DNA from 4 places in the Sphingomonas sanxanigenens DSM 19645 genome. Region 1 is predicted to be linked to each of the others. Evidence: predicted binding sites of a transcription regulator. Region 1 holds the regulator's gene; each other region holds the start of a gene.
What was found. The regulator LexA, encoded in region 1, represses DNA repair genes until DNA is damaged. The targets are predictions, from matches to a motif close to GTTCCNCNCTTGTTCT.
Positions count from the first base shown of each region.

Region 2: a site for LexA is predicted at 5,582-5,597, ahead of uvrA (excinuclease ABC subunit UvrA). Genes of this name have one in related genera too.
Region 3: a site for LexA is predicted at 5,010-5,025, ahead of NX02_RS27275 (putative DNA modification/repair radical SAM protein). Genes of this name have one in related genera too.
Region 4: a site for LexA is predicted at 5,011-5,026, ahead of radA (DNA repair protein RadA). Genes of this name have one in related genera too.

Region 1 is NZ_CP006644.1:5,671,644-5,679,481, reverse strand. Features, by position in the region: gene NX02_RS26085 (alpha/beta hydrolase family protein) at 1-1,057, shown strand, start outside; gene NX02_RS26080 (anthranilate synthase component II) at 1,128-1,715, shown strand; gene trpD (anthranilate phosphoribosyltransferase) at 1,712-2,704, shown strand; gene trpC (indole-3-glycerol phosphate synthase TrpC) at 2,704-3,492, shown strand; gene moaC (cyclic pyranopterin monophosphate synthase MoaC) at 3,489-3,962, shown strand; gene NX02_RS26060 (molybdopterin molybdotransferase MoeA) at 3,959-5,140, shown strand; gene lexA (transcriptional repressor LexA) at 5,198-5,884, shown strand; gene maiA (maleylacetoacetate isomerase) at 6,010-6,636, shown strand; gene ligA (NAD-dependent DNA ligase LigA) at 6,685-7,838, shown strand, end outside.
Region 2 is NZ_CP006644.1:5,175,561-5,183,398, forward strand. Features, by position in the region: gene NX02_RS23685 (Na/Pi cotransporter family protein) at 1-919, shown strand, start outside; gene NX02_RS23690 (hypothetical protein) at 959-1,450, opposite strand; gene NX02_RS23695 (low molecular weight protein tyrosine phosphatase family protein) at 1,923-2,342, opposite strand; gene uvrA (excinuclease ABC subunit UvrA) at 2,504-5,569, opposite strand; gene NX02_RS23705 (AMP-dependent synthetase/ligase) at 5,705-7,492, opposite strand; gene ggt (gamma-glutamyltransferase) at 7,526-7,838, opposite strand, start outside.
Region 3 is NZ_CP006644.1:5,935,688-5,943,525, forward strand. Features, by position in the region: gene NX02_RS27250 (glycine zipper 2TM domain-containing protein) at 128-451, shown strand; gene NX02_RS27255 (bactofilin family protein) at 533-928, opposite strand; gene NX02_RS27260 (hypothetical protein) at 1,005-1,208, opposite strand; gene NX02_RS27265 (isopenicillin N synthase family dioxygenase) at 1,372-2,322, shown strand; gene NX02_RS27270 (UdgX family uracil-DNA binding protein) at 2,364-3,758, opposite strand; gene NX02_RS27275 (putative DNA modification/repair radical SAM protein) at 3,763-5,007, opposite strand; gene NX02_RS27280 (aminotransferase) at 5,127-6,293, shown strand; gene NX02_RS31035 (choice-of-anchor I family protein) at 6,434-7,838, shown strand, end outside.
Region 4 is NZ_CP006644.1:2,214,178-2,222,015, forward strand. Features, by position in the region: gene NX02_RS10195 (patatin-like protein) at 1-1,413, opposite strand, end outside; gene NX02_RS10200 (endonuclease/exonuclease/phosphatase family protein) at 1,467-2,162, opposite strand; gene bla (class A beta-lactamase) at 2,262-3,122, opposite strand; gene NX02_RS10210 (serine hydrolase domain-containing protein) at 3,250-4,737, opposite strand; gene radA (DNA repair protein RadA) at 5,031-6,404, shown strand; gene NX02_RS10220 (CvpA family protein) at 6,454-6,987, shown strand; gene NX02_RS10225 (iron-sulfur cluster assembly scaffold protein) at 6,984-7,424, shown strand; gene NX02_RS10230 (cation:proton antiporter domain-containing protein) at 7,424-7,838, shown strand, end outside.

The DNA.
Region 1 (7,838 bases):
CGACGCAAGCGGCAAGCTGCGCGCGGTCTATTATACCGACGAGCATGGCATGGTCGAATGGTTCGATCCCGCGCTGAAATCGTTCCAGGCCCGGCTGAACAAGGCGCTGCCGGGCAGCATCGTCCGTATCGTTTCCACGAACCGCGATCGTACGCGGTATCTGGTCTGGGCGGGCGGATCCGACGATCCGGGAAGCTATTTCCTGTTCGACAAGACCACCAACGTGCTGGCCCATGCCTTCACGCCGTTCGACCGACTGGCGGACAAGCAGCTCGCGCCGATGAAACCCGTTCGCTACAAGGCGCGCGACGGCTTGGAGATCCGTGGCTATCTGACGTTGCCGCCGGGCCGGGATGCCAAGAACCTGCCCCTGATCGTGATGCCGCATGGCGGCCCCTTCGCGCGCGACGCGTTGGGCTATGACCCATGGGTGCAGTATCTCGCGAGCAAGGGCTATGCCGTGCTGCAGCCCAATTTCCGCGGCTCCACCGGGTTCGGCAAGGCGTTCGTCGAACGCGGCACCGGCGCCTGGGGGCGCGGCATGCAGGACGATATCGACGATGGCGCCAAATGGCTTGCGAGCAGCGGCGTCGCCGATGCGAAGCGCGTCTGCATCATGGGCGCGTCGTTCGGCGGCTACGCGGCGATGTGGGCGGCGGCGCGCAACCCCGATATCTATCGCTGCGCGATCAGCTTCGCGGGCATTTCGGATGTCGGCTCGATGCTGCGCTACGATCGCAGGCAATTCTCGGCACCGCGCTATTTCAGCGATTGGCGCGAACGCGTGGCGGGCGACAGGAATTTCCAGCTCGACCAGATCTCGCCGCTGTCCGCGGTCGACCGCATGACCGTGCCGATCCTGATCGCGCACGGATCGAAGGACAGCAATGTGCCGATGTCGCAATCGCGCCGGCTGCACGAAGCGCTGACCAAGGCGGGCAGGGCGCATGACTATGTCATCTATGAGGGCGAGGGCCACGGCTTCGACAAGCCGGAGAATTCGGTGGATTTCCTCGAACGCGTGGGGCGCTTTCTCGACAAGCACAATCCGGCCTGACGCGCGGGGTGCGCGGCGGCAGCGGTTCACGCCCCTTCCGTTGCGCCGCACCACGTTCTAAGGCCTCTTCATGATCCTCGTCATCGACAATTATGACAGCTTCACCTGGAACCTCGTCCATTATCTGATGGAGCTGGGCGCCGAGGTTGAGGTCGTGCGCAACGACGCGATCTCCGCGGGCCAGGCGCTGTCGTCCGGCGCGGAGGCGTTCCTGATCTCGCCGGGGCCGTGCACGCCCAACGAGGCGGGGGTCTCGCTCGATCTCGTCGCCGCCGTTGCGGATGCCGGACGGCCGCTGCTCGGCGTTTGCCTTGGCCACCAGTCGATCGGCCAGCATTTCGGCGGCAAGGTGGTGCGTGCCCCGCAGCTCATGCACGGCAAGACCAGCGCGGTCGGGCATGACGGCACAGGCCTCTATGCCGGCCTGCCCTCCCCCTTCACCGCCACCCGTTATCATTCGCTGGTGGTCGAGGACATCCCCGCCTCGCTCGTCGTCAACGCGCGCACCGCGGACGGGACGGTGATGGGCTTCCGCCACGAAAGCCTGCCGATCCACGGCGTGCAGTTCCACCCGGAAAGCATCGCCACCGAGCACGGTCATGCGATGCTCGCCAATTTCCTCGCGATCGCCGGCATCGCGGTGAAGGAGCGCGCATGACCACGGTCGCGCTGCTGCCCGATACCAATTCGCCGCTTTCGACCGAGAGCGCCTATGCCGCCTTCGCCGACATCCTCGACGGCAAGGCGAGCGAGGAGGCGATCATCGCCTTCCTCGTCGGCCTCACGGAGCGCGGCGAGACCAGCGTCGAGATCGCCGCCGCCGCCAAGGCGATGCGCGAACGGATGATCGCGGTCTCGGCGCCCGTGGGTGCGGTCGACGTGTGCGGCACCGGTGGCGACGGCCACCACAGCCTCAACGTTTCCACCGCCGTCTCGATCATCGTTGCCGCGTGCGGCGTGCCCGTCGCCAAGCATGGCAATCGCGCCGCATCGTCCAAGGCGGGCGCCGCCGACACGCTGGAAGCGCTCGGCCTGGACCTCGACCGTGCCGGTCGCCTCGCCGAGGAAAGCCTGAACGAGATCGGCATCGCCTTCCTGTTCGCGGCGAACCATCACCCGGCGATGAAGCGGATCACGCCGATCCGCCGCAAGATCGGCAAGCGGACGATCTTCAACCTGATGGGCCCGCTCGCCAACCCGGCCCGCGTCACCCGCCAGCTCATCGGCATCGCCCGGCCGGACTATGTGCCGGTCTATGCCGAGGCACTGGCGCTGCTCGGCACCGAGGCGGCGATGGTCGTCTCCGGCGAGGAAGGGTTGGACGAGCTTTCGGGCGCCGGCCCAAGCCGCATCGCCGCGATCGGCCGCCTGCCCGTCGGCACCAGCATCTCGCCCACCGAGGCCGGCCTGCGCGCGCACCCGACCAGCAGCATCCATGGCGGCGACCCGGCGTATAACGCCGCCGCGCTGCGCCGGCTGCTGCTGGGCGAACCCGGCCCCTATCGCGACGCGGTGCTGCTCAACGCCGCGGCCGCGCTGATCGTCGCCGGCCGCGTCGATGGCTGGCCGGAGGGCATCGAGGAGGCCGGCGAGGTGCTCGACAACGGCCTCGCCAACGCGCTGCTCGACTGCTGGATTGCGTTCTGATGACCGACATGCTCGCCGAAATCTGCGCGACCAAGCGCCTCGAGGTGGATCGCCGCAAGGCGCACACGCCGTTCGCCGATCTCGAAGCCCGCGCGCGCGCGGCGACGCCGCCGCGCGGCTTCCGCGCCGCGCTGGACGCCAAGGCTGCGACCGGCCATGCGCTGATCGCCGAGGTGAAGAAGGCCAGCCCCTCCAAGGGGCTGATCCGCGAGCATTTCGATCCGCACGCGCACGCGCTCGCCTACCAGTCCGGCGGCGCCGCGTGCCTCTCGGTGCTGACCGACGAGCCCTATTTCATGGGGCATGACGATTATCTCGTCGCGGCGCGCGCGGCGGTGTCGCTGCCCTGCCTGCGCAAGGATTTCTTGGTCGATCCGTGGCAGGTGACCGAGGCGCGCGCGCTGGGGGCGGACTGCATCCTGATCATCGCCGCCGCGCTCGACGATGCGCAGATGGCCGATATCGAGGCGGAGGCGATCCGCTGGGGCATGGACGCGTTGGTCGAGGTGCATGACGCCGACGAGCTCGAACGGGCGCTGAAGCTGCGGTCGCGGCTGATCGGCGTCAACAATCGCGACCTGCGCGATTTCTCGATCTCGTTCGAGCGGACCTACGAACTGGTCGATCGCGCCCCCGCCGGCTGCACTTTCGTCGCCGAGAGCGGGCTGCGCGACAAGGCCGATCTCGATGCGATGGCGGCGCGCGGCGTCCGCTGCTTCCTCGTCGGCGAGGCGCTGATGCGGCAGGACGATGTCGAGGCGGCGACGCGCGCGCTGATCGTCGGATGAGCGGCCTCACCCATCTCGACGCCGATGGCGCGGCGCGGATGGTCGATGTCTCGGCGAAGGCGGTCACCACGCGCGAGGCGGTCGCCGAGGGCCGCATCCTGATGAGCGCGATGGCGCGCGACGCGATCCGCGACGGGCTGGTCAAGAAGGGCGATGTGCTCGCGGTCGCACGCGTCGCCGGGATCATGGCCGCCAAGCAGACCAGCAATCTCATCCCGCTGTGCCATCCGCTGCCGCTGTCATCGGTGGAGATCGACCTGAACGTCACCGAAGAAGGCGTCGCCGCCACCGCCACCGCGCGCATCGCCGCGCAGACCGGCGTCGAGATGGAAGCGCTGACCGCGGTCTCGGTCGCGCTGCTGACCGTCTACGACATGGCCAAGGCGCTCGACAAGGCGATGCGGATCGAGGGCATCCGGCTGCTCGCCAAGCGCGGCGGCAAGTCCGGAGACTGGCACGCCGACGCATGAGCCTGCTGCCGGTCAGCGAGGCGCAGGCCCGGCTGTTCGCGCTGGCACCGCCGGTTGCGATCGAAAGCGTCGCCATCGATGACGCCGCCGGCCGCTGGACCGCCGAGCCGATCGTCGCGCTGCGCACCCAGCCGTGGCGCGACCTTTCCGCGATGGACGGCTATGCACTGCGCTTCGCCGACCTCGAAGACAAGCTGACGGTGATCGGCGAAAGCGCCGCGGGACGCCCGTTCGACGGCGATGTCGGCGCCGGCCAGGCGGCCCGCATCTTCACCGGTGCGGCGCTGCCGCCGGGCGCGGATACCGTGTTGCTGCAGGAAGAGGCACGGCGCGAGGGCGACGCGCTGTGGCTCGACGGCGAAGGCCCGTTGCGCCGGGGCGCCCACATCCGCCGCGCCGGTTCGGACTTTCTTACCGGCGACATGCTGATCGAAGCCGGCATCCGCCTCGGCCCGGCGCAGCTCGGCCTCGCGGCGATGGGCGGGCATGGCCGCCTGCCCGTCCGGCGCCGCGTGCGCGTGGCGATGGTCGCGACCGGTGATGAACTGGCGCTGCCCGGGGCGCCGCTGGTCGAAGGCGTCCTGCCCGCCTCCAACGGCCCCATGCTGCGCGGGCTGCTCGCCGGATTGCCGGTCGAGATCGTCGACCTCGGCATCCTTCCCGACCGGCTCGACGTCCTGGCCGACGCCTTTCGCGCCGTCGAGGCCGACATCCTCGTCACCACCGGCGGCGCGTCCGTCGGCGATCACGACCTCGTCCGCCCCGCGCTGGCCGCGGCCGGCGCCGAAATCGACTTCTGGCGGATCGCGATGAAACCGGGCAAGCCGCTGATGGCGGGACGCCTCGGCAACACCGTCGCGCTCGGGCTGCCTGGCAATCCGGTCTCCGCCTTCGTCACCGCCCGCCTCTTCCTCGTGCCCCTGGTGGCGGCGCTGTCCGGGGCCGCGCAGCCTGCGCCCACGCCGTTGCCCGGCGTGCTCGGCGGCGACCTGGCGGCAACCGCCAACCGCGCCGAATATGTGCGCGCGCGCATCGTCGACGGCCGCCTGGTTCCCAGCGCCACCCAGGACAGCGCGGCGATGCGCGCGCTCGCCCGCGCCGATGCGCTGATCTTTCGCGAAGCCCACGCCGAACCCGCAAAAACCGGCGAGTCGTGCTTCTTTCTGCCGCTCGCTTGACACCTTTTGTTCCGCGCTTTACGTGTTCGCCATTCGTTCCTTTGGAAGGTGCTGGCGATGTTGACCCGCAAGCAGCATGAGCTGATCTGCTTCATCCACGACCGGCTCGCCGAAACCGGCGTGTCGCCTTCGTTCGAGGAGATGAAGGAAGCGCTGGACCTGAAGTCGAAATCGGGTGTCCACCGCCTGATCAGCGCGCTCGAGGAGCGCGGCTTCCTCCGCCGTCTGGCCAACCGCGCCCGCGCGCTCGAAGTCGTCAAGATGCCCGAGCGCGCCGAGCGCAAGCCGGCTGCGGCGGCATCCGCCCCGGTGGCCGCGCCCGCCAGGGCGCCGGCCCGCGCGGTGCCGATTGCCGCGAACGACGTGGTCGAAATCCCGCTGCACGGCCGTATCGCCGCTGGCGTGCCGATCGAGGCGATGGAGAGCGACCGCATGCTCTCGGTGCCCGCCGCCCTGCTCGGCACCGGCGATCATTATGCGCTGGAAGTCTCCGGGGATTCGATGGTCGAGGCCGGCATTCTCGACGGCGACTATGCGCTGATCCGCCGCACCGACATCGCCCGCGATGGCGAGATCGTCGTGGCGCTGGTCGACGATGCCGAGGCGACGCTCAAATATTTCCGCCGCGAAGGCTCGATGGTCCGCCTCGACCCGGCCAACCGCGCCTATGATCCGCAACGCTACGCGCCGGACCAGGTGCGCATCCAGGGCAAGCTGGCCGGGTTGCTGCGCCGCTATCATTGATGCCAACTAAGCCCCTCCCCTTCAGGGGAGGGGTTGGGGTGGGGAATGACCGGCTGCTCCGAACCTGGCGACAGACCCTCACCCCAACCGCTCCCCTGAAAGGGAGGAAAAGAAGGGGAGAGAAGATGCCCATTCGCCTGTTCGATTATTGGCGCTCATCTGCCAGCTATCGCGTTCGCATCGCACTGAACCTCAAGGGCGTCGCCTATGAGCGGGTCGCGGTCGATCTGCTGGCCAGCGAACAGCGCGCGCCTGGGCATCTCGCGCGCAACCCGCAGGGCTTCGTGCCGACCCTGGAGATCGACGGGATCGAACTGACGCAGAGCCTTGCGATCATCGACTATCTCGACGCCAACTATCCCGACCCGCCGATGGTCTCGAAGGATCCCGCCCGGCGCGCCAAGACGCTGGCGCAGGCGCTGACGATCGTCGCCGACATCCATCCGCTCAACAATCTTCGCGTGCTCAAGCATCTCAAGCGCGAATTCGGCGTCGACGACGCCGCGCGCGACGACTGGTATCGCCATTGGCTGCGTGAGGGTCTGCTCGCGCTGGAAGCCATGGCCACCGGTTCCGGCCGCTACCTCGGCGGCGACGCGCCCGATATGGCCGATGTCTGCCTGGTGCCGCAGATGTACAATGCCCGCCGCTTCGAACTGCCGCTCGACGATTTTCCCACGCTCGTCAGGATCGATGCCGCCGCGCAGGAGATCGACGCATTCGCCGCGGCGCATCCGGATCAGGCCAAGTAGCGTTCCGAGATACTTGATCCGCCGCGCCGCCGGTGGGAGAGGGTCGGCATGACCGACGAGGAAGCCGCCGCCGAACTCGCCCATCTCGCCAGCGAGATCGCCCGCCACAACCGCCTGTACCATGATCAGGACGCGCCAGAGATCAGCGACGCCGATTATGACGGCCTGATCCGGCGCAACGCCGCGCTGGAGGCGGAATTTCCGCACCTCGTCCGCAGCGATTCGCCCTCGCGGCTGGTCGGCGCCCAAGCGACCGGCGTGCTCGCCAAGGTGACGCACGCGCGCGCGATGCTGAGCCTGGAGAACGCGTTCGACGATGCCGACGTCATCGAATTCGTGCTGCGCGTCCGCCGCTTCCTCGCGCTCGGCGAGGGCGATCGCGTCGCGCTGACCGCCGAACCCAAGATCGACGGCCTCTCCTGTTCGCTGCGCTACGAGAAGGGCAGGCTGGTGCTGGCGGCGACGCGCGGCGACGGCCAGGTGGGCGAGGATGTGACCCCCAACGTCCGCACCATATCCGACATTCCGGAGCAGTTGCCGGCCGGTGTGCCCGACGTCTTCGAGATCCGCGGCGAGGTCTACATGGCCAAGGCCGATTTCGCCGCGCTCAACGCGCGCCTGCTGGCCGAGGCCGGCGACCCCGCGAAGGCACGGCAATTCGCCAATCCGCGCAACGCCGCCGCCGGATCGCTGCGCCAGAAGGATGCGGCGATCACCGCGGCCCGCCCGCTGCGCTTCCTGGCGCATGGCTGGGGTGAAGTGTCCGCACTGCCCGCCGAGACCCAGCATGGCGTGATGCGCGCGATCGAGAACTGGGGGCTGCCGGTGAGCGACCTGCTCGTCGAATGCGTCCAGGTGGAAGCGGCGCTCGCGCATTACCGGCGCATCGAGGCGCGCCGCGCCGACCTGCCGTTCGACATCGACGGCGTCGTCTACAAGGTCGATCGGCTCGACTGGCAGCAGCGGCTGGGCTTCGTCGCCAAGGCACCACGCTGGGCGATCGCGCACAAATTTCCCGCCGAGCGCGCGCAGACGACGCTGCGTGCGATCGACATCCAGGTCGGCCGCACCGGCAAGCTCACCCCGGTCGCGCGGCTGGAGCCGGTGACGGTGGGCGGCGTCGTCGTCACCAACGCGACCCTGCACAATGCCGACGAGATCGAGCGGCTCGGCGCACGGCCGGGCGACCGCGTCGTCGTCCA
Region 2 (7,838 bases), 500 kb from region 1:
CGAACGGGTGTCGTCGAACCGCTTCGGCGCGCTTGCCGGCGGCACCGCGGCGACCGTGGCGCTCGATTCCTCCTCGGTGGTGATCATCATGATGATCGCGATCGTCGATGCGGGATTGATCTCCTTCACCAACGCGCTACCCGCGATCCTCGGCGCCAATATCGGCACGACCGTTTCCAGCCAGATCTTCGCGTGGAACGTCGATCAATTCTCGCCGCTGCTGCTGCTTGCGGCGCTGCTGTGGCGCGCCTTCGCCCGATCGGACAAGGCGCGGCAGCGCGCATCGATCCTGATGGGGCTGGGCCTCGTGCTGTTCGGCCTGCACGTGATCGGCAACGCCGCCGAACCGCTGGAGAAGCATGAGGAGGTGCTCGCCCTCTTGCGCGAACTGGAGAACCCGCTGCTCGGCGTGCTCGCGGGCGCGCTGGTCACGGTGGCGATCCAGTCCTCCTCGGCGATGATGGGAATCGTCATTACCTTGGCGGGCGGCGGCATCATCAGCCTGCCCGCAGGGCTGGCGATCATGCTGGGCGCCGAGATCGGCACCTGCGCCGACACGCTCGTCGCCACCATCGGCCGCTCGCGCGCGGCGGTGAAGGCCGGGATCTTCCACCTGCTGTGCAACATCGTGACGGTGGCAATCGGCGTCGCGCTGATCGGCCTGCTCGCCCGCTTCGCGACGGCGACCGCGGGGGATGTGGGGCAGCAGATCGCCAACGCGCATGTGCTGTTCAACGTGGCGGGGGCGCTGCTGGCGCTGCCGTTCGTGCGCAGTGCGGCGTGGGTGCTGGAGCGGATGGTGCCGGAGCGGGGCGGGGCGGGAATGCGGAGAGTGAAGGGGGTGAGGTGGCTCGTTTTAGTTAGATGGGGCTTGTTGAACGCTTGGTCCTCGGCTTATCCGTTCCAAGAGCGAATCTAAGTTTAGTATTGCGTCCCCGAAACTTAGGTGCCACCAGCCCTAGATGGACTGATCAAGCGCCTCGTTCCAGACAGCGGCACCTTTCTCATGCCCATCGACGCCTTCGAAGAAGGATTGCACTGCTGCGTTGACGTCGAAATCTTCGCAGTTCGCCCACTGAACCAGCTTGGGCTTGTAAACACGAAATGGGTCGGATGAACCCTTGGGCCGATAGGGAATAGCCATCACGGCTTCCGATCCCGGCGAGAAATACGACCTGATCTCGACAATGATGGCATCGAACCTTTCATCGTTGAGCGGAATCCTGGCGTCGTACAACAACACGGCATCATTCGCGTCGTGCTCATTCAATGTGAGCTTGTCCTTTCCCATTGCGACGGCGGTTTCGAGGCTCTCCGTCACGAGCCGTTCCATTCGCCGCTCCCCCGCCTCGGTCGTATAGCCGAAGATCGGAGTAAAAATCTCCCCGTCCGAGACACACCACATCGCGTGAGCCGAGAGAAATCCGGCCAGATTGAAAGCAGTAATCACGGTGTTTTCCTAGATGGCAGGGATGCCAAGGGTGAACAGGGGCGGAGTCTCATCCTGATATAAAAGGAGCTAGGGCGATCGCCCTGTCAAGAAAATGCAGCCGATGCAAAACGACTGCAATTGGGTCGCGAGCTGACGTTCCTGCCGCTAGGCGTCGAACGGCGATTTTCGCGGGTCACCTTTCTCAAAGCGGACAGGTGCCTAGCGGCCCAATCTCAGTCGGCGCATGAGACCAGAGGAGCGAACCCTAAACGTCGGCATTTGACAAAACCTGTCATTCCAAGGGTCACCGGGGAATGGCAGAAAGCTCCCACGATGTGACGTTAGACGCATCGAAAGCGAATGATCAGCAAGAAGACTTTCCCGACGGTCCGCTTCGGAGTTGGCATGCGATAAAAGCCGCCGTTGCCACCGCGGGGCGTCGCCTGAATCTCGCGGGTACGCAATGAAACAGGCGCTCATCAAATGCCCGTCATCCGATCCAGCGCTTTAACCGCACTTTGAGAAGTTCGACCAATTCCGGTTGCATATAGTCATAGTCATCGGGAATCCCGAGGACGAACAGCGGCTTGCCCTTCATCTGCGATCGGAACTTCGCATTGATCCGGTTGCGATGCGCGCGCTCCATCGCGATGACGATATCCGCCCACTCGATGAGATCACCGGTCAGTGGTTGTTCGGCATCGTTGTTGGTGCCGGCGGAGGTCGCTTCGATCCCGGCTATGCCCTGACAGAGCGCCTCCGCGGTCGGGCTGCGCAGGCGGTTCTGCGAGCAGACGAAGAGCAGGCGCTTTGGCGGTGGGGTACTGGCATCGTTCATGACGCTGCGGCCTTCGGCGTCGGCGAGGGCTTCCTTCATCGCCGCGATCAAATCCTCGCCGAAGCTGGTCATGGTCCGAATCCCCGTGCTTGCGTCGCCTGATCGCAGCGCGGTTTGTTTTCCCCGGACTCAGGCTGGATGCAAGGTTTGGCGGTGCCGGCACCGGTGCATGCCCCTCTCCCTCGCCGCCTTTGGCGGCTATCCCTCTCCCCGGAGGGGAGAGGGATTGTTGGTCATTCCGCGGCTTCGTCTTCGAGCGTCATCTGCACCGCCTTCTTCTTCCGCCCCTTCTTCGGGGCGGCTGCGGCCGGCGTCACCGCGCGCTTTTCCAGCAGCGGGGCGAGATATTTGCCGGTGAAGCTCTCCGGCACCTTCACCACCTGCTCGGGCGTGCCTTCGCCGACGATGCGGCCGCCCTTCACGCCGCCTTCCGGCCCCAGGTCGAGGATCCAGTCGGCGGTCTTGATGACGTCTAGGTTGTGTTCGATCACGACGACGGTGTTGCCCTGGTCGACCAGCGCGTGGAGCACTTCGAGCAGCTTGCGGACGTCCTCGAAGTGGAGGCCGGTGGTCGGTTCGTCGAGGATGTAGAGGGTGTTGCCGGTCGCGCGGCGGCTGAGTTCCTTGGCGAGCTTCACGCGCTGCGCCTCGCCGCCCGACAGCGTCGTCGCCTGCTGGCCGACCTTGACGTAGCCGAGGCCGACTTCGGCGAGCATCGCCATCTTGTCGCGGATCGGCGGCACCGCCTTGAAGAACTCCACCGCATCCTCGACGGTCATGTCGAGCACGTCGGCGATGCTCTTGCCCTTGAACTTCACCTCCAGGGTCTCGCGGTTGTAGCGCGCGCCGTGGCAGACGTCGCACGTCACATAGACGTCGGGCAGGAAGTGCATCTCGATCTTGAGCACGCCATCGCCCTGGCAGGCCTCGCAGCGGCCGCCCTTGACGTTGAAGCTGAAGCGGCCGGGCTTGTAGCCGCGCGCCAGCGCCTCCGGCAGCCCGGCGAACCAGTCGCGGATGTTGGTGAAGGCGCCGGTATAGGTCGCGGGGTTGGAGCGCGGGGTGCGGCCGATCGGCGACTGATCGATGTCGATCACCTTGTCGAGATGTTCGAGCCCGGTGATCTTGTCATGCTTGCCGGCGAGGATGCGCGCGCCGTTCAGCGCGCGCGCCGAGGCGGCATAGAGCGTGTCGATCGTGAAGCTCGACTTGCCCGATCCCGACACGCCGGTGATGCAGGTGAAGGTGCCGAGCGGCAGCGATGCGGTGACGCCGGTCAGGTTGTTGGCGGTGGCGTTGTGCACCGTCAGCTTCTTGCCGGTGCCCTTGCGGCGCTTCTCCGGCAGCGGGATCGCGCGGCGGCCGGAGAGATAATCGCCGGTCAGGCTGCCTTCGGCGGCGAGGATATCCGCGAGCTTGCCCTGGGCGACGATCTCGCCGCCATGCACGCCGGCGCCCGGCCCCATGTCGATGACATGATCGGCAGTGCGGATCGCATCCTCGTCATGCTCGACGACGAGCACGGTGTTGCCGAGGTCGCGCAGGCGGCGCAGCGTCGCCAGCAGCATGTCGTTGTCGCGCTGGTGGAGGCCGATCGACGGCTCGTCGAGCACGTAGAGCACGCCCGACAGCCCCGAACCGATCTGCGAGGCGAGGCGGATGCGCTGGCTCTCGCCGCCCGAGAGCGTGCCGGAGGTGCGATCGAGGTTGAGATAGTCGAGGCCGACATTGTTGAGGAAGCCGAGCCGCTCGACGATTTCCTTGAGGATGCGCTCGGCGATCTGCTGCGCCTGATCGCCCAGCTTGGGCAGCAGGGTGGAGAAGAAATCGAGTGCGTCGACCACCGAGAGGCGGACGACGTCGGCGATGGTCGACATCGCCACCTTCACCGCCAGCGCCTCGGGCTTGAGGCGGGCGCCGTGGCAGGTCTCGCAGGGGTGCGAGGCCTGGTACTTGCCCAGTTCCTCGCGCATCCACGCCGATTCGGTCTGGATCATGCGGCGGTTGAGGTTGCCGATCACGCCTTCGAACGGCTTGCGGACGTCGTAGCTCTTCCGGCCGTCCTGGAAGGTCAGCGTCACCGGCTTGCCGCCGGTGCCGTGCAGGATGACGAGCTGGACCTCGCCGGGCAGGTCTCCCCATGGCGTGTCGAGGCTGAAGCCGAACTCCCGCGCGAGGCTGGCGAGCACCTGCATATAATAGGGGCTGGGCGGGTTGGACTTCGCCCAGGGCACGATCGCGCCCTTCTTGAGGCTGAGCGCGTGGTTGGGGACGACGAGATCCTCGTCGAACAGCAATTTCTCGCCGAGGCCGTCGCACGCCGGGCAGGCGCCCTGCGGCGCGTTGAAGCTGAACAGCCGCGGCTCGATGTCCGGAATGGTGAAGCCGGAGACCGGGCAGGCGAATTTCTCGGAGAAGACGATGCGGTTGTCGGGAACGCCGGCGCCCTTCATCTTTCCTCCCTTGAGCCCCTCCCCTTCAGGGGCGGGGTTGGGGGGCGGGCTGTTCGACTTCCGTTTTTTCCGAGAGTCCCCCACCCCCGGCCCCTCCCCTGAAGGGGAGGGGAGAGTGGGCACCGGCCCATCCGCCATATCCGCATAGGCCAGCCCTTCGGCCAGCTTCAGCGCGGTTTCGAAGCTGTCGGCGAGCCGCGTCTCGATGCCTTCGCGCACGACGATGCGGTCGACGACGACCTCGATGTCATGCTTGTATTTCTTGTCGAGCGCGGGGGCGGATTCGATGTCGTGGAACTCGCCGTCGATGCGGACGCGGGTGAAGCCCGCCTTCTGCCATTCGCCCAGTTCCTTGCGATACTCGCCCTTGCGGCCGCGCACGACGGGGGCGAGCAGGTAGAAGCGCGTGCCTTCCGGCAGGGTCATCACCCGGTCGACCATCTGGCTGACGGTCTGCGCGGCGATCGGCAGACCCGTGGCGGGCGAATAGGGGATGCCGACGCGCGCCCACAGCAGGCGCATATAATCGTAGATCTCGGTGACGGTGGCGACGGTCGAGCGCGGGTTGCGGCTCGTCGTCTTCTGCTCGATCGAGATGGCGGGGCTGAGGCCATCGATATGCTCGACATCCGGCTTCTGCATCAGTTCGAGGAACTGGCGCGCATAGGCGGAGAGCGACTCGACGTAGCGGCGCTGCCCCTCGGCATAGATGGTGTCGAACGCGAGGCTGGACTTGCCGCTGCCCGAAAGCCCGGTGATCACGGTCAGCGTATCGCGCGGAATCTCCACGTCGACGCCCTTGAGATTGTGCTCGCGCGCACCGCGCACCGAAATGTGGGTCAGCATGGGGGCCAGTTTGTTCCAGATTTGTTCGCCATGGGCAAGTGCCGGGCTTGCATCCTGACCCAATTGGGGTGCGGCGCGCCGCGGGGCAAGCGCTGGCCGCATATTCCCTGGGCGGTGCTGCGCGCCGGAGCGGCCTTACGCCCGATACAGCGCGTCCAGCCGCGCCCCATAGACCTGCTTCACGATATGCCGCCGGATCTTCAGCGACGGGGTGAGCTGCTCGTTCTCGATCGCGAACGCCGCGTCGGCGATGGCGATGCGGCGGACCTTCTCGATCACCGACAGATCCTGGTTCACCCTGTCCACCGCCGCCATCAGCGCGGCGCGGAACGGGGGATGTTCGCGCAGCAGCGCCGGATCCGCGGGCAGGCCGTTGGCCTGCGCGAAGTCCTTCGACCATTCGGGATCGGGCACCAGCAGCGCCACGACATAGGGCTTGCGATCGCCATAGATCATCGCCTGGAAGATCTCGGGCTGGAGGGTCAGCATCCCCTCCACCTTCTGCGGCGCGACATTGTCGCCCTTGTCGTTGACGATCAGATCCTTCTTGCGATCGGTGATGACGATGCGGCCGTTCGCGTCGAGATGGCCGATGTCGCCGGTCAGCAGCCAGCCATCCTGCAGCACGCGGCGCGTTTCCGCCTCGTTGCGCCAATAGCCGTGCATCACCAGTTCGCCGCGCACCATGATCTCGCCATCGTCGGCGATCCTGACCTCGACCTTGTCGAGCGGCGGGCCGACCGTATCCATCTTGATGCCCGCCTTGGGCCGGTTGCACGAGATCACCGGCGCCGCCTCGGTCTGGCCATAGCCCTGCAGCAAAGTGAGCCCCAGGCTGTGGAAGAAGGTGCCGATATCGGGGTTGAGCGGCGCGCCGCCGGCGACCAGCGCCTTCATCCGCCCGCCGAAGCGCTGACGGATCTTCGGGCGCAAGGTGCGCTCGATCAGCAGGTCCATCGGCTTGTCCCAAAAGGGAATCTTGCCTGTGGCCAGGTCCTTGGCGCCGAGGCTGAGCGCGCGTTTGAGAAGCCGCGGCGCAAGCCCGCCCTGCTTTTCGATCGCCTTCACCACGCGCTGGCGCAGCACCTCGAACAGCCGCGGCACCACCACCATGATCGTCGGGCCGACCTCCTCGATATTCGCGGCGAGCTTCTCCAGCCCTTCGGAGTAATAGATCTGCGCGCCCAGGCCGATCGGCAGATGCTGCCCGCCGCTATGTTCATAGGCGTGGCTGAGCGGCAGGAACGACAGGAACACCTCGTCGCCCCAGCCGAAATCCTCCTCGATGATCAGCGCGCAGCCCGCGACGTTGTGGAGGATCGCGCCATGATGCTGGCACACCCCGCGCGGCGCGCCGCCGGTGCCGCTGGTGTAGATGATGCAGGCGAGATCATCGCGCTGGAAGGTCGCCGCCGCGGCGACTGCCGCGACATCCGCCTCGCCGGACACCAGCCGGTCGAAGCGGTGGAAGGCAACCGAGCTCGACTGGCCGACGCGCAGATCCTCGAAGCCGATCACGATCGACGCCTGCGAGCGCAGCACAGCGGGCATCAACGTGCGCGCCAGCTTGTCGCTGGAGACGATCACCGCGCGCGCCTCGCTGTTGTCGAGGATGTGCTGGTGATCACGCACCGTGTTGGTGGTGTAGGTGGGCACCGTGACGCACCCCGCGGCCATGATGGCGAGATCGGCGATGCACCATTCGGGGCGGTTCTCCGACACCAGCACCACCCGGTCCCCCGCGGCGAGCCCCAGCGCCTTGAGCGCGGTGGCGAGCGACGCGACCTGCCGGGCCGCCTCGGCCCAGCCGATCGCCGTCCAGGCGCCCTCGCGCTTCGCCCACAGGAAGGGCGCATCCCCCTTTTCCCGCGCGCGGGTGAAGAACATCGTCACCAGGTTCGGGAAATGCTCCAGCGTGCGCATCGTCTCTCCTGCCGGCGGGCCTGACCGCCTTTTCTATTCTTTGAGGGCGACGCCCTCGCTGCGCGGATCCGCCGCGCCGGTCCAGCCGCTGCCCGTCCACTGCACCGCATTGACCTTGGAGCCGAGACCGACCGGTTCCACCCGCTCGCCGAGCTTCGCCATCGCCGGCGCCATCGCAGCGAGCGGCGTCCCCTCTTCCACCAGTACCGCATCGCGGCTGAAATAGATGTTGGGCAGCGCGATCGCGTCCTGGGCGCTCAACCCGAAATCGAGCACGCCGACCAGCGTCTTGGCGACATGCATGATGATCCGCCGCCCGCCCGCCGACCCCAGCGCGAGGATCGGC
Region 3 (7,838 bases), 260 kb from region 1:
TTCGTCTCTCGGCTGCGAACGCAACCCTTTTCTGTCAACCTCGTTGTTTCAGGTTCATGCAACTTCGATCAATAGCGCGGCGTTGGGTTGTTCGTTCCTCAAGAGGGAAAGAAAGGGACGTTTTGCGATGAAGAAGCTCATGCTGGCCCTCGGGGCCTTTTCGATGGTCGCTCCGGCGACGATGGTGCTTCCGACCGACAAGGCCGAAGCGCGTGACGGTCGTCATCGGAATTACAAGTATCGGGAATGGCGCGGCCGCGACGGCCGTCAATATTGCCGCAAGAAAGATGGTACGACCGGCCTGATCGTTGGTGGTGCAGCCGGTGCTCTCGCGGGCCGCGCGATCGACACCCGCGGTGACCGAACGGTCGGTACGCTGGGTGGCGCTGTCGCCGGCGCGCTGCTGGGCCGCGAAATAGACAGGGGTGGCAGCAGCCGTCGCTGCCGCTGATCCGGTCCAACGCCGAAATCAAAAAAGGCGCTGCACTCGCGAGAGGCAGCGCCTTTTTCATGTCAGCCGCCAGCGGTCGATCTACTCCGCGGCGATCAGCTTGACCTCCGGCGCGCCGTCGTCCGCCTGCCGTGTCAGCCGGCCATCGACCGCGGCGCCGCCGTCGATGCTGACCGTTGCGTAGCTGAGGTCGCCGGTGATCCGCGCGCTCTTCTCGATCGTCAGAGCCTGCGCGTCGACGGTGCCGTCGACCCGGCCCGCAATCCGCGCTTCCCGCGCCACGACATTGCCGGCGACCCGGCCGTTGACGCCCTGGGTGAACTGGGCGCAGCGAATATCGCCCTTCACCTCGCCGTCGACATGCAGCGCACCTTCGGCGGCGATATCGCCCGTGATGACCACATCGGCGCCGATGATCGACAGCGCGTGTGCCGCCTTCGAGCGGCCGTTCCCGCCCGTCTTGTCGGATTTGAACATGCGACCCCCTGCTCGGTCGCGGCTCATGGCCGCACCCGCAGCATAGGTCGCGTCTGGAGCCGATCAAGCGCGGCGGTCAGCGCTCCTGCCGGATTTCGGGCATCTCGGCGCCGAAGGATTCGATATCGTCGCCCTCATCATCGTCGATGATGTCCGGTATCAGATCGGCCTGGAGCAGCCCGTCGGTCGGCGCGTCCTGCGTGGTCATCAGGATCTGCGCGCGCTGGCTTTCGTCATAGCCTTCACCGTCAGGCCGCTGCGTATTGCGCGCCTGGGTCATGATCGTCTCCTCTCTTGTTCTGAGGCGAAGGCTAAACCCGAATCGGCGAAACGCGAAGCCCGATCGGCGGTTCGTGTCGCGGGGCGGGCGAAGCGATCCCGTGCCGGTCGGCGCCGGACGGCCGGCTCTTCTCTTCGCGGCGCCCAGCGCGTAAATATCGGCGATGCTCGACACACATGTTTCTGCCGTCGCCCCGCTGTCGCTCGCCGACGAGGCGGCCGACCCGCAGGCCTTCGCCGCCGCGCTGGGCGGCTCGTTCGAACGCTTCGGCTTCGCCGTCGTCGCCGATCATGGCATCGATCCCGCGCTGATCGACCGTGCCTGGGCGCTGACCAAGGCCTTCTTCGACCAGCCCGAAGAGGTGAAGCGCGCCTTCCACATCCCGGGCAAGGGCGGCGCGCGCGGCTACACCCCGTTCGGCATCGAGATCGCCAAGGGCGCGACCGAGAACGACCTCAAGGAATTCTGGCATGTCGGCCGCGAACTGCCCGCCGGCCACCGCTATCGCGAGACCATGCCCGACAATCTGTGGCCGGAAACCCCGGAGGGGTTCAAGGCGACCTTTCTCGCGCTCTACCGGGCGTTCGATCGCGTCGGTCTGCGCCTGCTCTCGGCGATCGCCCGCCACCTCGGCCTCGATGCGCACTGGTTCGACGCCGCGGTGGAGAATGGCAACAGCGTGATGCGGCTGCTCCATTATCCGCCGGTGCCGCCCGAGGCGCCGGGCGTGCGCGCTGGCGCGCATGAGGATATCAACCTCATCACCTTGCTGCTCGGCGCCGAGGAAGCCGGCCTCGAACTGCTCGACCGCGACGGCCGCTGGCTGCCGATCAAGCCGCCGGAAGGCGCGATGGTCGTGAATGTGGGGGACATGCTGCAGCGGCTGACCAACCATGTCCTGCCCTCGACCACGCACCGCGTCGTCAACCCGCCGCCCGAGCGCCGCGGCACGCCGCGCTATTCGATGCCCTTCTTCCTGCATCTGGCCCCCGACTTCCTGATCGAGACGCTGCCGGGCTGCGTGGGCGGGGGGAATCCGGATCGCTATCCGGAGCCGATCACGGCGGACCAGTATCTGCACCAGCGTCTGCGGGAGATCGGGCTGATGAAGTAGGCGGACGGGACTTTCGCGGGTCGGGTCGCCGCTCGGCAGCCTCACGCCGCCAACCGCGCCGACGCCCCGCGCAGATCCGCCACGAATCGCTCATGCTCCCCGTCCGCATCCTCGCGCACGCGCAGCAGGAAGCTGGGATGCACCGTCACCCACGCCTCGCCGCCCTCCGCCAGCGGGATCGGCCGCCCGCGCAGCGATGCGATCGTGCCCGCCTTCGGGCCCAGTACCGATCGCACCGCGGTCGCCCCCAGCAGCACGGTCATACGCGGCGCGACCAACGTCCGTTCCTGATCGATCCACCAGCGGCAGGCATCGACTTCGCCGGCGCGGGGGCTCTGGTGGATGCGGCGCTTGCCGCGGCGCTCGAACTTGAAATGCTTGACCGCGTTGGTGAGGTAGAGCCCGGCGCGGTCGATGCCCGCCTGCCGTAGCGCCTGGTCGAGCCGCTGGCCGGCGGGGCCGACGAACGCGCGGCCGGCGAGATCCTCCTGGTCGCCGGGCTGCTCGCCGACCAGCATCATCGCGGCATCCAGCGGCCCTTCGCCGAACACGGTCCGGGTGGCATCCTTGAACAGCGGACAGCGCGTGCAACTCGTCGCTTCCTCGCGCAGCGCCGCCCAACTCGACGCGCTGTTGCCGCCCAATGCCGTTCTCGCCGTCGCGATCATGCCGCTCTCCCGGGCTTGCGCCCCGGCTATCAGTTCCGAGACCAACGCCGTTTCGGGCATGTTGTGCCAATAGCGGCGCGGCATCTCCTTCAGCATCATTCCCACCTTGAGGCGCGCGGGGTTGAAGATGGAGGCGTAATAGGTCTTCCACACCTCCTCGATCGGATCGCCCGACGGGGCATCCGCGCGGGTGCCGCCGGGCCCCTCGGTCACCGTCTCGCCATCCCAGTGGATCGAGAGGTCGGGCGTCAGGATCGACCAGCGCATCGCCGCGAAGCGCCGGACGAAGAAGTCGGCATTGGCGCGCACGATATGATGTTCGGGCTCGAACCAGGCGACGAAGCGGTCGCCGCCCCCGCCCTCACCAGCATCGCCGGCGACCTCGCGGAAGCGCAGGAAGGCGCGCATCTTGTGGATGTCGCGATGGACCTGCTTGGCCATTCCCTCCAGCCGGCGGACGACCGGATCGGCATGATCCTCGATCCCCGGCCCGCCGTCGCGGATGCGCAGCAGGACGATGTAGAGCAGCGAGAACCGCGCGGGATCGCGATGGAGCACGACGCTTTCGGCAAGGTCCACGAAGTTCCGCGGCACCGCGAAGGTCGCGCCCGGCGGCGGCAGCGGCCGGGCTTCGGCGAACAGGTCGGCGGGCGTCTCGTCGGTCTGCCACTGGATTGCGCCGGCGGGCACCCGCGCGCCGGCCAGCGCCCGCGCCGCGCTGCGCCAGCCTTCGAAATCGTCGGGCGCGGAAAGATCGACCCGGAACATCGGTTCAGGCCGCGAACAATTCCATCTGCTCGGCGCGGGGAGTCAGGCGCTGGCGCAGGTCGGCACGATCGGTCAACTGCACCGGGCGCCAGTCGTCGGCGGAGATGAACGGCCGGATCTTGGTGATCGACACCGTCAGCCGGCCGACATCCGCCAAGCCCAGTCGCCGCCAGCGCCGCGCGGCGAGGATCGCGTCGACCGCCTTGGTGCCCAGCCCCGGCACCCGCAGCAGCGCCTCGCGCGGTGCGCGGTTGACGTCGACCGGGAAGCTCTCGCGAAACTTCAGCGCCCAGGCGAGCTTCGGATCGATGTCGAGCGGCAGCATCCCGTCTTCGCCCGTCGCCGACACCACCTCGTCGGGGGTGAAGCCATAGAAGCGCATCAGCCAGTCGGACTGGTAGAGCCGATGTTCGCGCATCAACGGCGGACGCTTGAGCGGCAATATGGTGCTGGCGTCGGGGATCGGGCTGAACGCCGAATAATAGACCCGCCGCAGATCATGCGTCTGGTAGAGGCTGCTGGCGCGGCGGACAATATCGCCGTCATGCGCGGCATCGGCACCGACGATCATCTGCGTCGACTGGCCCGCAGGCGCGAAGCGCGGTGCGGATTTGTATCGGCGCGCGGCATCGCCGGCGTCGGTGATCGCCCGCTTCATCCCCGCCATCGCACCGTCGATCCGCGCCGCCGATTTCTCCGGCGCCAGCCGCTTGAGCCCGCCGGTGGTCGGCAGTTCGACATTGATCGAGATGCGGTCGGCATGCAGTCCGGCCTGATGGATCAGTTCCGGGTCGGCATCGGGGATGGTCTTGAGGTGGATATAGCCACGGAAATCATGATCCTCGCGCAGCGACCGCGCCACCTCGACGATCTGCTCCATCGTATAGTTGGAGGAGCGGATGATCCCCGAAGAGAGGAACAGCCCCTCGATATAGTTGCGGCGGTAGAAGGAGAGGGTGAGGTCGACCACCTCGCGCGCGGTGAAGCGCGCGCGGCGCACGTTCGAGCTTTTGCGGTTGATGCAATAATGGCAGTCGAACACGCAGCTGTTGGTCAGCAATATCTTGAGCAGCGAGATGCAGCGTCCGTCCGGCGCATAGGCGTGGCAGATGCCCATCCCCTCGGTCGAACCGATGCCCTTGCCGCCCCTGCTGTCACGCTTGGCGGTGCCCGACGACGCGCAGGACGCATCATATTTTGCTGCATCGGCAAGAATTTCCAGCTTCTGGGCGATACTCGATTGCGCCATGTGTTCAGTATATGTTCTGCATGACGGCAAGTCCAGCGCAGGACGGCGCGGCGTCCGCCCGCACCGGCGCATCCCCGCCCGCTTGCGCCTGTCACCACGCTTCTCCACAAGCGCCGGTCATGAACCCGCTCTACGCCAACATGCCGACCACGATCTTCGAGCATATGTCTGCGCTCTCGCGCGAGACCGGTGCGATCAACCTCGGCCAGGGCTTCCCCGATTCGAACGGCCCCGAGGATGTCATCGCCGCGGCGGCGCGGGCGCTGAGCGAGGCGAGCAATCAATATCCGCCGATGCCGGGGCTGGCATCGCTGCGGCAGGCGGTGGCGGATCATTATCGCCACCACCATGCGGTCGATCTGGACTGGCAGCAGGAAGTGGTCGTCACCTCGGGCGCGACCGAGGCGCTCGCCGCCGCGATCCTCGCGCTGGTTACCCCCGGTGACGAGGTGGTGCTGATCCAGCCGATGTACGACGCCTACCTGCCGCTGGTGCTGCGCGCCGGCGGCGTGCCGCGCTTCGTGACGCTGCAGCCGCCCGAATGGCGGATCACGCGCGAGGCGCTGGAGGCGGCCTTCACGCCGAAGACCAGGTTGGTGCTCCTCAACAATCCGATCAACCCCAGCGCCACCGTCGTGCCGGCCGACGATCTCGCCTTGCTCGCCCAATTCGTCACCGCCGCCGACGCGGTGGTGGTCAGCGACGAGGTGTGGGAGCATGTCGTGTTCGACGGCCGCGCGCACCAGTCGATCCTCGGCGTGCCCGGCCTGCGCGACCGTGCCGTGAAGATCGGATCGGGGGGCAAGATCTTCGCGATGACCGGCTGGAAGGTCGGCTGGACCTGCGCCGCGCCGGCGATCACGCGCGTGATCGCCAAGGCGCACCAGTTCCTCACCTTCACCACCCCGCCCAACCTGCAGGCCGGCATTGCCTATGGCCTGAGCAAGGAAGATAGCTATTTCGCTGCGATGCGCGCCGATTTCGCGCGTTCGCGCGACCGGCTGACCGATGGGCTGACCGCCGCCGGCTGGTCGGTGCTGCCCAGTGCGGGCACCTATTTCCTGTCGGTCGATCTCATCGCCTCGGGCGTCCACCTCGACGACGTCACCTTCTGCGAGCGGCTGGTGCGTGAGTTCGGGGTCGCCGCGATCCCGATCTCTGCTTTCTACACCGAAGATGCGGTACGCCACGTCGCACGGCTGTGCTTCGCGAAGACCGATGCCACGTTGGATGCAGCGATCCCGCGACTGGCGCTCGCACGCGAAACGCTGGCGGTCGCGCCATGATCCTGCAGCGTGATTGACGCCGATCTGTCATAAAAAATCCGCCATCCCGCAACATGGGCCTCCTACGCCCGACGCCGGGTGGGGATGGGGCTGATGCCAAGAAGCCGATCATCCTCCTGTGTAGAAAAGGGGATGATGATATGGCGCTCGGTCTCGGTTCGATCGCGTTTACGGGCTTCAATGCCGACGGCAATGACGACATCGCTTTCGTCGCGCTGGAGACGATCCCCGCCGGAACGGTGATCTATTTAAACGATCAGGAATGGCAGGGCACCGGCTTCAACACCGGCGAGGGCCAGGTGACGTGGACCGCGAGCGCCGACATCGCGCCGGGCACGATCGTGACGATCAACAGCTTCGGCAGCAATCCCGCCAGCAATCTCGGCACGGTCGGCGGCAGCAGCGGCCTCGGCAGCGATGGCGAGATCGTCTACGCCTATGTCGGCGCGCCCTTCGCGCCGACCGCCTTCCTCGCCGCCATCGCCAATGACGGGTTCGCGCAGTCGGGCGGCACCTTGGAAGGCACCGGCCTCGTCGTCGGCGAGACCGCGATCGACCTCGGCAATGGCGGCGCCAACCCGGGCGAGGATGTCGCGGTGTTCACCGGCCCGCGCAACGGCCAGGCGAGCTATGCGGACTATGCCGCGGTGATCAACGACGTCGCCAACTGGACGACGCAGGATGGCAGCGGCGACCAGTCGGGTGACGGCACCGCGCCCGACCTGCCGTTCGATCTCGGCGGCTTCACCTTGGGCGGTGCCGAGAGCCAGAGCATTGGCTTTCAGGGCGCGCTGATCAGCCAAATCGAGGGCAATGACGGAACGACGACCTTCACCTTCACGGTCGCGCGCAGCGGTGGCAGCACCGGCGTTCTCGACTTCACCGGCACGATCGCGGCGGGCGGCACCGACGCCGCCGACTATGCGGGCGGGACGCTGCCGACGAGCTTTTCCGGGAGCATCGCGGCGGGGGAGACCAGTGCGACGGTGACGGTGACGGTTGCCGGCGACACTGCAATCGAAGCCGACGAGAGCTTCACCCTCACGTTGACAGGCGCCACCAACACCGAGATTCCCGCGACGATCAACCCGGGCGCCGCCAGCGCCACCGGCACCATCGTCAACGACGATGCGGCGCCGACCGGCCTCGTCGCCGGCGACATCGCCTTCGTCGGCTTCAACGCCGACGGCAACGACGACATCGCCTTCGCCGTGCTGAAGGACATCGCCGCCGGCACCGTGATCTATTTCAACGACCAGGAATGGCAGGGCACCGGCTTCAACACCGGCGAAGGCCAGGTGGTGTGGACCGCGACCAGCGATATCGCCGCGGGCAGCATCGTCACCATCAACAGCTTCAGCGACGCGCCGACCAGCAATTTCGGTTCGGTCTCGGGCAGCAGCGGCCTCGGCAGCGATGGCGAGATCGTCTACGCCTATGTCGGCGCACCCTTCGTGCCGACCACCTTCCTCGCCGCCATTGCGAATGACGGGTTCGCCCAGTCCGGCGGCACCTTGGAAGGCACCGGCCTCGTCGTCGGCGAGA
Region 4 (7,838 bases), 2.7 Mb from region 1:
GCCATAGGCGGCATAGGCATGGCCGGCCTGCCGCGCCGCCTTCTCCTGTGCCCGCGCGCGCCAGTTCGCGAGGCGCGCGGCGGTCGGCCGGTCGAGGAAGAAGGTCGATCCGAACATCGCCTCGATCGCCGCTTCGACCTCGGGGCGCAGCGCCTCGACGATCCGGCGGGTACGGGCGATGCGCTGCGAGCGCGCCTCGATGGTCTCCAGATTGTCGCGGATCGGCTGTTCGCGCGGGATGTCCGACAAGGCGCCGAGGATGGTCGAGAAGAAGCCCGGCGGCCTGGCATCGCCCTTGGCATCGACACCCCCGTCGAAGCTGATGCTGCGCAGCCGCGGCTTGGGATCGATATAGACGAAGCGGCGATCGACCTCGCGCCGTGCCGGCCGGCTCTTGAGCGCCTCGATCGCGGGACGGAACGGGGCGTTGGCGAGCACCGATCCGTCGATCAGCACCGCCTCCGCCGCCTTGCCCAGCGCGGCATGGCGCGGCAGCGCGCGGGCGAGGAAGGCGTCGCGCCCGGGCCAATTCCGGCCGCGCTCCTTGAGCACCGCATCCAGTTCCCCCACCATGAACGGCGGGAACGCGCCGGGAAAGCTGGCGGTGGCGCGCGCGGCAAAGGCGAGTTCGGCGGGATGCGCCAGTCGCCCCGCGCCGGTCTGGCCGCCGGTCGAAAAGCCGATGGTCAGCCGATGCTCGGTCTCGATCACCTCGGCGGGGCTGTGCAGCCGCAGTTTCTGCGGGTGGCCGTGGAAATCGGTGACGGTCACGAACAGGTCGAGCGGCTGTCCGGGCGGCAGCAGGCTGGGGCCATTGCCGCTCGCCGTCATCGCATCGAGCGCATCCAGCAGCAGCCCATCGAACACCTTGCCGCCGAAGGGCGGGGCGAACCAGCGCGCGCGCACGAAGCGCGACAGCTTCGCGCGCACCTCGTCGCGCGTATCGGCATCCACCGTTTCGTCGATCGTGCCGCTGCGGTTGGCGGCGAGCCAGACGATCGGCTGCGCCCAGATCTTGGTGAAACGCGAAAAGGGCTGCGCGTCGGGATCGAGCAGAACCTCGACATCGGCGCGTTCGAGCCACAGGTCCGTAAGGGGGTCGAGCGACTGCCCCGTCACGATCGCCTGCGCCAGGAACACGCCGTTGATGCCGCCGGCGCTGGCGCCGGCGACGATGTCGTTGAGCACGCGCAGCCGGACGCCGGCCGATTGCTCGATCCGTTCGAGCAGCCGGCGATAAATCGTCTCGGTCTCGGGTGCGTCCGTCGCATCCGGGCGTTCCGTCTCGTCCGCATGATGATCGCGGCTTGCGCGCACCAGGTGCCAGACTTCCTTGGTCACCCCGTGCATGTAGACCGCGAGGCTGATGCCGCCGTAGCAGACGAGCGCCAGCCGCAACTCCTTCTCCCGCATCGTTCAACCGTGGCAGGTGCGGTTGCGGATGTCGAGCCGGGCGCGGGCGGGGGTCATGCGAAGTCCAGCTTGGCCCAGATCGGCAGATGGTCGGACGCCGTGCGGGAGATCGAACTGGCGTGCACGCCGCATTCCCTGACCGCGAACTTCTCGTTCACCATGATACGGTCGAGCCGCGCCACCGGGCGGCGCGCGTGAAAGCTGGGGCCGGTTTCGGCGAAGCGGAAATGGCTGCCGAAATCGCGCAGGCAGCCGCGCGCCGCCGTCCATTCGTTGAGATCGCCGGCCATCACCGTCGGCAAGCTTTCCGCCTCATGGTCGACCGCCGCGATGATCGCGTGCGCCTGCCGTCGGCGCCACAGCCCCGAAAGGTCGAGATGCATGCCGACGATCCGAACCGCGCGCCGGCCGATCCGCACGTCCGCCATCACCGCGCCGCGCGGTTCGAGCGCGGGCAGATGGAGCACGCGCTGCGCGAGCACCTCCGTGCCCGTGCGCACCAGGATGGCGTTGCCGTGCCACCCGAGCCCGCCGGCGCGAACCGCGAAATCGACCGGCGCATAGCCGCTATGCTCGGCGATGAGGTGGAAGGGAAGGGCGGCCTGGCGCGCGCCGAAGCGGCGATCGGCCTCCTGCAGCAGGATGATGTCGGCGTCGATCTCCGCCAATACTTCCAGGATCCGATCCGGGCGGCGGCGGCGATCGGTACCGATCGCCTTGCGGATGTTATAGCTGGCGACGGTGATCATGGCTCCGGCTGTGGCGGTTGCCGACGACCGGCGCAAGCCGGCGTCGCGACCTGCCGGGCGCCGGATCGGTCGTCGGGAAAGCGTCGCGCGCGATCGTCCTCACGCCAGCGTCGCCGCGACCAGCCGGCCGATATCGCCGAAACTTCGGTCGAACTGTCGTTCGGTCGGCGTTCCCTCGCGCGTATAGACCGCGATAAGGATCGGCGTGTCGGGCCTGGGCCAGACGACGGCGATGTCCCCCGCCATGTCGCGGCCGCTGTGGCCCGTCTTGTTGGCGATGCGCCAGCGCCTGGGGAGGCCACGGCGAAGGCGGTGATTGGTTTGGTTTCCCATGAGCCAGGCGGTGAGCCGCGCCCGCGATCCGGCGGACAGCGTGGTCCCGAGGACCAACGCTTGTAATGTCGTGGCCATCGCGCGCGGTGTCGTCGAATCATCCGGCCCCCCGGATGGCGATCGGTCGAGCGCAGGCTCGAAATGATCGACGCGCGTCGTCTCGTCGCCGATCGACCGCAGGAACGCCGTCAGCGCGGACGGGCCGCCGGACCGCGCCATCACCAGATTGGCGCACGCGCCATCGCTGATCTCAACCGCGGCCCTGCACATGGCTTCGACGGTCATCGAGCCCTTCTTCAGGTTGGCATTGGCGACCGGCGCCCACAGTTCGAGCGTGTCCCCCGCCGTATAGGGCACGGGCGAGTCCAGTTCCTCCTGCCCGCGGTCCACGCGCGACAGCACGAACGAGGCGAGCAATGCCTTGTAGGTGCTGCACATGATGAAGCGTTCGTCAGCGCGCCAGGCGATTTCCGTGCCCGTCTTCACATTCAGGGCATAGACGCCGATCCGTCCGCCGGTCGCACGTTCATATTCGGCGATCGGATCCGCGACCGCGGACCGCGCCAGGGCGGGCCAGCACATCAGCGTGGAGATGCCGAGGGTCAGGGATCGCCGCGTCGGGTTCATGGTTCAGTGCCTCGTCATGCCTCAGGCGCGACGTTTGACCGAGGCATCAGCCGGGCACAAAAGATAAAATATTGGCTTTGCCATGAGTATTTCCAGGGGCTGGCGACGCGCGTGCCGACACCGCCCGTCACGCCGGTTGCTGCCTGTCGAACACCAGCGTGTCAGCGCCGGCAATGGCCCGCAGACGCCTGACCTTCCCGTCAGTGTCACGAGCGAACCTGAAAAGCATGGTTGCCGCAGGGACGTAGCCGTCCGGCATCACGAAGTCCGAGCTGTCGACGGGCACGAGTTTGCGGTCGCGTCCCCTCGATCGGATGGAGAGGCCATGCTTCGAACGCACTACCTCCACCGTGTCGGCGCTGAAGCCCGTATCGAGAAATCCCGCAACGAGCGGGTCCTGATCGGCGCGGCGGCGATAAGTGCCTGCATAGCTGTCGAGCAGCGAGAGCATGGGAACGGCAGGAACCAGCACAGACCAGTCTCCCGGCCAATGATAGGCGTCGGAAACGGCATTGCGAATTTCATCGCCCAGCACGTCTCCACGTTCGCCGTTGGTCAGCACAACCAGCCCGTCGCCGGTCGCGAGATTGCCCTCGACATAGGCCTTGTAGCTGTCGTTCGCGCCGCCATGGTGGAAGATCCGTGCCGCGCCCACGCCGGCCAGGCGTGGCCCCAAACCGTTCGCGCCAGGCGCCACGGCGGTCATCATGTCCACGGCCAGTTCCTGAGGCAGGAACCCGCCGGCTGTGCGGTAGCTGACCCCAAGCGCCACGATCATTCTGGCGAGATCGCCTGCCGTGGTCCAAAGCCCGGAAGGTGCAAGTTCGGGGAAGCTCTGCCACCCGCGCGGCAAGGCCACCAGCTTTCCGCCCCGATCATGGGCACGCGCAATGTTCGCGAAGCTGTCGGCAGGTGCGGCCACAAACCGGCTGCGCCGCATCGCCGGCTCGCCAGTGGCGTCCTCCATCACCGCTTGCACGATCATGTAGCCGCCACCCGAATAGCGCGACCGCGTGCCCGCCGGATCGATCCGGGCCAGCGCCTTGTTCATCGCCGGACTCTCGCCGTTCAACGTCTGGACGAGCGAAGGGAGAGGAACGCCGGGCGGATAATCCGCGAAGCCGTGCACATTGAATCCGCTCGTATGCGATAGCAGCATCCGCAGCGTGACAGCACGCCCGTCGCCGTGCGGCCCGGCGGGGACCCGCCATCTCTTGAGCCAGTGGTTCACGTCCCGGTCGAGGTCGAGGATGCCGCGCGATACCAGTTGCAGGCAAAGCGCCGCACTCGCCAGCTTGCTGACCGAACCCACCGAGAACAGGGTATCTGCATCTACGGGCGCGTTCGCACCGGCGATCCGCGTTCCAAACCCCCGCACGGTTTCAATCACGTCCCGCCGCACGACGGCAATTGCGACACCCGGAACAGCGTGATGGATCATGCGATCGTGCAACGACCATCGTTCCGCGCCGGTATGGACAGTGGGGCGCAGGCGCAGATCTGTGACGGGACCGGGATCTGCAGAGACGGGGGCGGCAGAGACGGGGGGTGCGAGGGCACCGGCAGGAATGCCGACCCCGCCGGCCAGGAGGGTCCGTCTGTCGATATGGCGCATGGGCACTTTCTACGTCGTCGGCAGCGCCCGCCTGTCCGATCCGCAAGATTGGCCCGGTGCCCTAGCCAATCCTTTCCGCCATCGTACAGCCAGCCAATCGGCGCGGCGAGTCACGACGGCGGTACCGTGCCGGCATCATCGCACCGATCGCCGATCAGGGCCAGTATGGGGGACGGAAATCGACAGTCGCCGGGGCTTTGCGTGACTCTGGGTGCGCGTTTGCGCGACGTCAGCAGCCCGCGCACCGTACCGCAGACCTTGTCGGGCCGGGTAGGAACGAATAAGGAACGTTCATGGCCAAACCCCAGAAGCGCTACGTCTGCCAGAGCTGCGGCTCGGTCCTGTCGAAATGGCAGGGGCAATGCGTCGATTGCGGCGAGTGGAACACGCTGGTGGAGGAAGCGGGGGCGGTGGTCACGCCGTTCCAGGCGAAGCACAATCTGCAGGGCGGCGGCCGCATGGTGCAGATGGTTGCGCTGGATGCCGACATCCCGTTGCCGGCGCGGCGCCCGACCGGCATCGGCGAACTTGATCGCGCGCTGGGCGGCGGCTTCGTCGAGGGATCGGCGACGCTGATCGGCGGCGATCCCGGCATCGGCAAATCGACGCTGCTGCTGCAGGCGGCGGCGCTGGTCGCGACCAGGGGCGCGGCGGTGGCCTATGTCTCGGGCGAGGAAGCGGCGGACCAGGTGCGGTTGCGCGCGCGCCGGCTGGGGCTGGGCGATGCGCCGGTGCAGTTGGCCGCGGCAACCTCGGTGCGGGATATTCTGACGACCCTCGGCGCGGGCCGCGCGCCCGACCTGCTGGTGATCGATTCGATCCAGACGATGCACAGCGACCTGATCGAAGGTGCGCCGGGTACGGTCAGCCAGGTCCGCGCCTCCGCGCAGGAACTGATCCGCTTCGCCAAGGAACGCGGCACCGCGCTGGTGCTGGTGGGCCATGTCACCAAGGACGGCACCATCGCCGGGCCGCGCGTGCTGGAGCATATGGTCGATACGGTGCTCGCCTTCGAAGGGGAGCGCAGCCATCAGTATCGCATCCTGCGTGCGATCAAGAATCGCTTCGGCGGCACCGACGAGATCGGCGTCTTCTCGATGGCGGAGCAGGGGCTGGCGGAGGTTTCGAACCCGTCCGCGCTGTTCCTCACCAGCCGCAACGAGAATGTCACGGGCACCACCGTGTTTCCGGCGCTGGAGGGCACGCGGCCGGTGCTGATCGAGATCCAGGCGCTGACGGTGCGGCTGGCAAGCGGGGCGACGCCACGCCGCGCGGTGGTCGGCTGGGACAGCGGGCGCCTCGCGATGATCCTCGCCGTGCTGGAGGCACGGTGCGGGCTGAGCTTTTCGACCTGCGAGGTCTATCTGAACGTCGCCGGCGGCTATCGGCTGTCCGATCCCGCCGCCGACCTTGCGGTTGCGGTCGCGCTGATTTCGGCATTGTCGGAGCAGCCGGTGCCGCCCGATATGGTCGCGTTCGGCGAGGTTGCGCTGTCGGGCGAGGTGCGCCCGGTCGCGCACGGCGCGCTGCGGCTGAAGGAGGCCGCCAAGCTCGGCTTCGAGCGCGCGATGCTGCCGCAGGCCCTGTCCAGGGACGCCGCCCCGCTCAAGACAATGGGCTTCCCGACGCTCGGCGCGCTCGTTGACCATATGCTCTCGCGCGGATAGCGAGGGGCCAGACGCGGGCATCCGGCCCGTGCCCATGATTTTGGACGCAATGGACGCCACCGCCCTCGATATACTCGTGCTGCTGATCGTCGGCGGCGCAGCGGCGTTGGGCGGCTGGCGCGGTTTCGTGACCGAGGCGCTGGCGCTTGCCGCATGGGTCGTGGCGATCTTTGCGCTGAAGATGGCGCATGCGCCGGCCGCCGCCTTCCTGCTCGATCCGGTCGGCAGCGCGCCGGGGGCGGCGATCGTCGCCTTCGCATTGGTGTTCGGGGTGAGCTTCATCGCCGCGCGAATCGTTGCGCGCGCGATCGGCAATCGTGTGAAGCAATCGGTGCTGGGGCCGTTCGATCGCCTGCTGGGCGTCGGTTTCGGTGCGCTCAAGGGGTTGATCGGCGCCACCCTGCTCTATCTTCTGGTGGTGCTGGTGCTCGAGACGATCGACGCGCGCGCGCCCAAGCCGGTATGGATCACCGACGCGCGCACCTATCCGCTGCTCAATGCCAGCGGGCGCGCGCTGGTGGATTTCGTCCAGGCCCGCCGCCGCGCAGTTGTCGATGACGAGACGGGAAGCGCCTCCAGATGAACGCTCCACTTTACAATGCCCGCATCCTTCGCCTCGCGGCATCGATCCCGCATCTTGGCCGGCTGTCCGAGCCCGGCGGCAGCGCCGAGCGCCGGTCGCCGATCTGCGGCAGCCGCGTTGCGGTGGACGTGACGGCGGATGGCGAGGGACGCGTCGCTGCAATCGGGCTCGATGTGCGCGCCTGCGCGCTGGGCCAGGCCTCGTCGGCGCTGATGGCGGACCATGCGATCGGCCGTTCGCTCGATGAGGTGGCGTCGGCGCACGCGGCGCTGAGCGCATTCCTCGCCGGCGAGCGCGAGGATCCGGGCGATTGGCCGGGCCTCGAAATCTTTGCGCCCGCGCGTCCGCACAGCGCGCGCCATCCCTCGATCCGGCTGGCGTTCGAGGCGGTCGAGGCCGCGCTTGCCGCGGCGATCGACCGGCGCGGGGCGCGCTGATGGAGGGCGGTGGCCATGGCGGCGCGCTGATGCTGACGGATGGCGTCGTCCTGCTCGGGACGGCGCTGATCTTCGTGCTGATCTTCCGTCGCCTCGGGCTGGGGGCGACGCTGGGTTATCTCGTCGCCGGCGCGGTGATCGGCCCGCAGATGCTCAACCTCGTCGGCGAGGCGCAGAGCAAGCTCGGCGTCGCCGAACTGGGCATCACCCTGCTGCTGTTCCTCGTCGGCCTCGAACTCACGCCCGCGCGGCTGTGGCGGCTGAAGCACGATATTTTCGGGTTCGGCGCGGCGCAGGTGGTGCTCTGCGGCGTCGCGGTCACCTGTGTCGTCTGGTGGTTCACGCCCTTTTCCTTCGCGGCGTCGATCGCGCTGGGCCTCCCGCTGGCGCTCTCCTCCACCGCTCAGGTGCTGC